Regions from separate parts of the Streptomyces daghestanicus genome, predicted to be linked through region 2. Evidence: predicted binding sites of a transcription regulator. Region 2 holds the regulator's gene; the other holds the start of a gene.
The links. The regulator HrcA, encoded in region 2, represses chaperone genes, less so after heat shock. The targets are predictions, from matches to a motif close to TTNGCACTCNGNNNNNCNGAGTGCNAA.
Positions count from the first base shown of each region.

Region 1: groL (chaperonin GroEL) is a predicted target of HrcA. The motif match lies at 2,015-2,041, and genes of this name have one in related genera.

Region 1 is NZ_BNDX01000010.1:93,374-96,801, forward strand. It holds gene Sdagh_RS19380 (NADH:flavin oxidoreductase) at 1-6, opposite strand, end outside; gene groL (chaperonin GroEL) at 264-1,889, opposite strand; gene Sdagh_RS19390 (cold-shock protein) at 2,213-2,416, opposite strand; gene Sdagh_RS19395 (MoaD/ThiS family protein) at 2,831-3,106, opposite strand; gene thrC (threonine synthase) at 3,195-3,428, opposite strand, start outside.
Region 2 is NZ_BNDX01000016.1:715,778-719,205, forward strand. It holds gene Sdagh_RS29900 (DUF3097 domain-containing protein) at 1-574, opposite strand, end outside; gene Sdagh_RS29905 (MBL fold metallo-hydrolase) at 609-1,334, opposite strand; gene hrcA (heat-inducible transcriptional repressor HrcA) at 1,498-2,514, shown strand; gene dnaJ (molecular chaperone DnaJ) at 2,515-3,428, shown strand, end outside.

The sequences.
Region 1 (3,428 bases), on a different contig from region 2:
GGTCACGTGGGGGCTCCTCGGTTCTGCAAGTACCGGTCGGTATGTGCACGCGCATTCATCGTGCGCTCCGCGTAACACGGCTCCCGCCCACGGCATTCCGCCCGCCCCGGCGCCCATGACCCAGCTCACACCCCGCCCGTGCCCGGTGACCGCCGGGGCCGCCCGGCGGTCGCCGGGAAACGCCGAGGGCGGTGCCCCTGTCCCGTGAAGGACAGAGGGCACCGCCCTCGAACGACCGGACGCTCGATCGACCCTGGGGTCGATCAGAAGTCCATGTCACCGCCCGGCATGCCGCCGCCGGCCGGCGCGGCGCCCGCCTTCTCCGGCTTGTCGGCGATGACGGCCTCGGTGGTGAGGAAGAGCGCGGCGATGGAGGCCGCGTTCTGCAGCGCGGAGCGCGTCACCTTCGCCGGGTCGATGATGCCCTCGGCGATCATGTCGACGTACTCACCGGTCGCGGCGTTGAGGCCGTGGCCGACGGTGAGGTTGCGGACCTTCTCCACGACGACGCCGCCCTCGAGACCGCCGTTGACGGCGATCTGCTTCAGCGGGGCCTCCAGCGCGAGCTTCACGGCGTTGGCGCCGGTCGCCTCGTCGCCGTCCAGCTCCAGCTTCTCGAAGACCTGGGAGGCCTGGAGCAGGGCCACGCCACCACCGGCGACGATGCCCTCCTCGACGGCCGCCTTGGCGTTGCGCACGGCGTCCTCGATGCGGTGCTTGCGCTCCTTGAGCTCCACCTCGGTGGCGGCACCGGCCTTGATGACCGCGACGCCGCCCGCGAGCTTGGCCAGGCGCTCCTGGAGCTTCTCGCGGTCGTAGTCCGAGTCGCTGTTCTCGATCTCGGCGCGGATCTGGTTGACCCGGCCGGCGACCTGGTCGGCGGAGCCGGAGCCGTCGACGATGGTGGTCTCGTCCTTGGTGATGACGACCTTGCGGGCGCGGCCCAGGAGGTCCAGGGTCGCGTTCTCCAGCTTGAGGCCGACCTCCTCGGAGATGACCTCGCCGCCCGTGAGGATGGCGATGTCGCCGAGCATGGCCTTGCGGCGGTCGCCGAAGCCCGGGGCCTTGACGGCGACGGACTTGAAGGTGCCGCGGATCTTGTTGACGACCAGGGTCGACAGGGCCTCGCCCTCGACGTCCTCGGCGATGATCAGCAGCGGCTTGCCCGACTGCATGACCTTCTCCAGGAGCGGGAGCAGGTCCTTGACGTTGGAGATCTTGGAGTTGGCGATCAGGATGTACGGGTCGTCGAGGACGGCCTCCATACGCTCCATGTCGGTGGCGAAGTACGCCGAGATGTAGCCCTTGTCGAAGCGCATACCCTCGGTGAGCTCCAGCTCCAGACCGAAGGTCTGGGACTCCTCGACGGTGATGACGCCTTCCTTGCCGACCTTGTCCATGGCCTCGGCGATCAGCTCGCCGATCTGGGTGTCGGCGGCGGAGATGGAGGCCGTGGAGGCGATCTGCTCCTTGGTCTCGACGTCCTTCGCCTGCTCCAGCAGGGCGGCGGAGACGGCCTCGACGGCCTTCTCGATACCGCGCTTCAGGGCCATCGGGTTGGCGCCGGCGGCTACGTTGCGCAGGCCCTCCTTGACCAGGGCCTGGGCGAGGACGGTCGCGGTGGTCGTACCGTCACCGGCGACGTCGTCCGTCTTCTTGGCGACTTCCTTGACCAGCTCGGCGCCGATCTTCTCGTACGGGTCCTCGAGCTCGATCTCCTTGGCGATGGACACACCATCGTTGGTGATCGTGGGCGCGCCCCACTTCTTCTCGAGGACGACGTTGCGGCCCTTGGGGCCGAGCGTCACCTTGACGGCGTCCGCGAGCTGGTTCATGCCGCGCTCGAGGCCGCGCCGCGCCTCCTCGTCGAACGCGATGATCTTGGCCATGTGAAGTGGTCCCTCCAGGACTGGGGGTGATTCCTTCGGACCGCGCCCGCGCCCGCGACGGACGGCTCGCCGGCCTCGTGGTTCCTTCCCATCCGGCCTGCGGGCCTCACCGACCCGGTCCTTCGTTGTCACTCTCACCTTCAGAGTGCTAACGCCAATGATTAGCACTCGACCCCTGCGAGTGCAAGCGCCTCCCCCGGATCGGCGTCCGCGCTCCGCCCCCGGCGAACACGCCCCGGACCGGCTCCCGGGCATGCCGAAGGGCCCGCGCCTGAGACGCGGGCCCTTCGGACGAAGACCGTTCGCTGCGGTGGTCGCGCGGATCAGGCAGTGACGCGGACCATGTCGGCCTGCGGGCCCTTCTGGCCCTGCGAGATCTCGAACTCGACCCGCTGGCCTTCTTCAAGGGTGCGGTAGCCGTCCATCTGAATCGCGCTGTAGTGGACGAAAACATCCGCACCACCGTCGACCGCGATGAAGCCGTACCCCTTCTCCGCGTTGAACCACTTGACGGTGCCCTGAGCCATGCCTAACTCCCCTATTACTGGCCCTTGCACAGACCCGCACTTCGCGGATCCGGGTCAGACCTCGCCCCCCAGGTTGCGGGGGCGTGCGCCGGAACGCGTCGACCGCGGCCGAATGTATCTGTCCAACTGCCCTCTGCAACAGGTCAATTGGACGAGAATTCTGGACGGGAGCGGTCCGGAATATCGCATGAATTCAGCAGATTCCGGGGCAAGTCGGGCCGCATAAAAGTCACAAAAGCCGCGAAGAGTGCGCACACTTTGGCTACATCTAGTCGGGCGCGCGGCAGGAATTCGGGGGCTCCCGATCTCTCGATCGGCAGCGCGTTCCCCAACTGTACCGCGCTCAACCACATGGAATTGCCCCCTCCGCTTCTATTGCGGAGGGGGCAATTCCGGGGACGGTGCGTGACCGGGTCAGCCGCCGGCGACGGCGGGAATGATCGAGACACCGGCCCCGTCGGGGGTGGCGGTCTCCAGGCCCTGCTCGAAACGGACGTCGTCGTCATTGACGTAGACGTTGACGAAACGGCGGAGCTTGCCCTGGTCGTCCAGGACGCGGGCGGAGATGCCGGTGTGGTTCTTCTCCAGGTCGGCGATGACCTCACCGAGGTTCGCGCCCTCGGCGCTCACTTCTGCCTTGCCGCCCGTGTAGGTGCGCAGGATGGTCGGGATGCGGACGGTGACACTCATGACGTTGACCTCCGGTCGGTGGGTCGGCCCAGGGGCGCGGGGAACTGCGCGGCCGGTACCGCCGGCCGCGGACGAGGGACGGCGGCCGTCAGGCCAGCCCCGCCTCGCGGAAGGAGTCGAGGTTCGGCCGGATCGTCGCCGTGAGCCCCGTCCCCGCGACCGCGTCCAGCGTCTTGAGGCCGTCCCCGGTGTTGAGCACGACGGTGGTGAGGGCCGGGTCGAGCACGCCGGCCTCGATGAGCTTCTTCGTCACGCCGACGGTGACCCCGCCCGCGGTCTCCGCGAAGATCCCCTCGGTGCGCGCGAGGAGCTTGATCGCGGC
Region 2 (3,428 bases):
TGTACGGGTGGCCGACGACCAGCGCGTGCTCGCTCGTCACCGCCTGGGCGATCCGCCACTCCTTCGACCCCGGCACCAGGTGGTCCACCAGGACGCCGAGCCGGGCGTCGGGACCGGGCGCGAAGGCGGACACGATCGACGGCAGGTCGTCCACGCCCTCCAGGTACTCGACGACCACCCCCTCGATCCGCAGGTCGTCGCCCCACACCTTCTCGACCAGCTCGGCGTCGTGCCGCCCCTCGACGTAGATCCTCCCGGCGCGGGCCACCCGGGCCCGCGCCCCGGGCACGGCCACCGAACCGGACGCCGTACGGGACGGCCGTACCGGACCCGGTGAGGGCTTGACCAGGGTCACCACCCGGCCCTCCAGCAGGAACCCGCGCGGCTCCAGCGGGAAGACGCGGCGCTTGCCGAAGCGGTCCTCCAGCGTCACGGTGCCCGCCTCGCACCCGGTCACCGCGCCGCAGAACCCGGTGCCGGGCTCCTCGACCACGAGGCCGGGATCGGCCGGCACCTCCGGCGCGGGCTGCGGTTTCTTCCACGGGGGAGTGAGATCGGCGGAGTACTGGCGCATTCTGCCGACGATACGAGGAACGTCCCGGACGCGATCAGCGCGACACGCCGAACCGCGCGGCCAGGGCGTCCCGTTGGGCCCGCACGAACGCCGCGTCCACCACCGCCCCGTGCCCCGGCACGTACAGCGCGTCCTCGCCGCCCAGGCGGAGCAGCCGGTCCAGTGCCGCGGGCCACTGCCCCGGCAGCGCGTCGGGGCCCGCCTGCGGCTCGCCGGACTCCTCCACCAGATCCCCGCAGAAGACGACCTCCGGGCTGCCCGGCACCAGCACCGCCAGGTCGTGCGCGGTGTGCCCCGGCCCCACGTCGGCCAGCAGCACCTGCCGGCCGCCGCCCAGGTCGAGGGTCCGCTCCCCGGACACCGGGTGGCGGACGGCGGTGAGCGCGTCCACCGCCTCCTCCGCGCGCCGCCGGTCCAGCCCGTTGGCCACCGCGTCCGCGCGCAGCGCCTCCCGCCCGGCGCCCAGCGCCGTCTCCGCGCCGGCCGCGCCGAACACCTCCGCGTCCGCGAACGCCGCCGCCCCGAAGACGTGGTCGAAGTGCGGATGGGTCAGCGCGAGATGCGTCACACGGTGACCCGCGAGCGCCTGCGCCTCCGCCCGCAGCCGCGCGCCCTCGCCGAGGCTCGACCCCGCGTCGATCAGCAGCGCGGCCCCCGCGCCGACCACCAGGCCGGCCGTGCAGTCCCACACCGGCAGCCGGTGCCGCCCCACCCCGGCCGCCACCCGCTCCCATCCCAGCTCTTCCCAAGTCACGGTCATGGCGGCGACGCTAGCGGTGCGGACCCCTCGGGGACGGCAGCGCGGGCCCGGCCTTGCCGGGGGCGTACCCCACGGCCGTACACTGGGCCGGGGAAGTCTGGCACTCGCAGTGGTTGAGTGCCAGGAGGGAATCCGGGCAGACGGCTTCTGGAGGTGTGCGCGAATGCTCAGTGAACGCAGGCTCCAGGTGCTGCGCGCCATCGTCCAGGACTACGTCGGCACCGAGGAGCCGGTCGGCTCCAAGGCCCTGACCGAGCGGCACGCCCTGGGCGTCTCCCCGGCGACCGTGCGCAACGACATGGCGGCGCTGGAGGAGGAGGGGTTCATCGCCCAGCCGCACACCAGCGCCGGGCGCATCCCGACCGACAAGGGCTACCGGCTGTTCGTCGACAAGCTCGCCGGGGTCAAGCCGATGACCGGCCCCGAGCGGCGCGCGATCCAGAACTTCCTGGAGGGCGCCGTCGACCTCGACGACGTCGTGGCCCGCACGGTGCGGCTGCTGGCGCAGCTCACCCGGCAGGTCGCCGTGGTGCAGTACCCGTCGCTGACCCGCTCGACCGTGCGCCACGTGGAGCTGCTCTCCCTGGCGCCGGCCCGCCTGATGCTCGTGCTGATCACGGACACCGGGCGGGTGGAGCAGCGGATGGTGGACTGCCCGGCGCCGTTCGGCGAGACCGCGGTGGCGGATCTGCGGGCGCGGCTCAACAGCCGGGTCGCGGGCCGCCGGTTCACGGACGTGCCCACGCTCGTGGAGGACCTCCCGGACGCCTTCGAGGCGGAGGACCGCGGTACGGTCTCGACGGTGCTCTCCACCCTGCTGGAGACCCTGGTCGAGGAGAACGAGGAGCGGCTGATGATCGGCGGCACCGCCAATCTGACCCGCTTCGGCCATGACTTCCCCCTCACGATCCGGCCGGTGCTGGAGGCGCTGGAGGAGCAGGTGGTGCTCCTGAAGCTGCTCGGCGAGGCGAAGGATGCGGGCGTGACCGTGCGAATCGGTCATGAGAACGCCCATGAAGGACTCAACTCCACGTCCGTCGTGTCGGTGGGCTACGGTTCGGGCGGCGAGGCGGTTGCCAAGCTCGGCGTGGTCGGACCGACCCGCATGGACTACCCGGGAACGATGGGAGCGGTACGCGCAGTGGCACGGTACGTCGGACAGATCCTGGCGGAGTCATAGGTGGCCACGGACTACTACGCCGTGCTCGGCGTGCGCCGCGACGCTTCTCAGGACGAGATCAAGAAGGCGTTCCGGAGGCTCGCCCGCGAGCTGCATCCGGACGTCAACCCCGATCCGAAGACCCAGGAGCGGTTCAAGGAGATCAACGCCGCCTACGAGGTGCTGTCGGACCCGCAGAAGAAGCAGGTCTACGACCTCGGCGGCGATCCCTTGTCGCAGAGCGGCGGCGCGGGCGCCGGCGGCTTCGGCGCGGGCGGCTTCGGGAACTTCTCGGACATCATGGACGCCTTCTTCGGCACGGCGTCGCAGCGCGGACCGCGCTCGCGCACCCGCCGCGGCCAGGACGCCATGATCCGCATCGAGGTCGAGCTGGACGAGGCGGCCTTCGGCACGACCAAGGACATCCAGGTCGACACGGCCGTCGTCTGCAACACCTGCAACGGCGAGGGGGCCGCGCCCGGCACGTCGGCGCAGACCTGCGACATGTGCCGCGGCCGCGGTGAGGTGTCGCAGGTCACCCGGTCCTTCCTGGGCCAGGTCATGACCTCCCGGCCCTGCCCCCAGTGCCAGGGCTTCGGCACGGTGGTGCCGACGCCGTGCCCGGAGTGCGCCGGTGACGGCCGCATCCGCTCGCGGCGCACCCTGACGGTGAAGATCCCGGCCGGCGTCGACAACGGCACCCGCATCCAGCTCGCCGGCGAGGGCGAGGTCGGCCCCGGCGGCGGCCCGGCCGGCGACCTGTACGTCGAGATCCACGAGCTGCCGCACTCCCAGTTCCAGCGCCGGGGCGACGACCTGCACTGCACGGTCACCCTGCCGATGACGGCGGCGGCCCTCGGCACCAAGGTGCCGCTGGAGACGCTGGACGGCCTGGAGGAGGTCGACATCCGGCCGGGCACCCAGTCCGGCCAGTC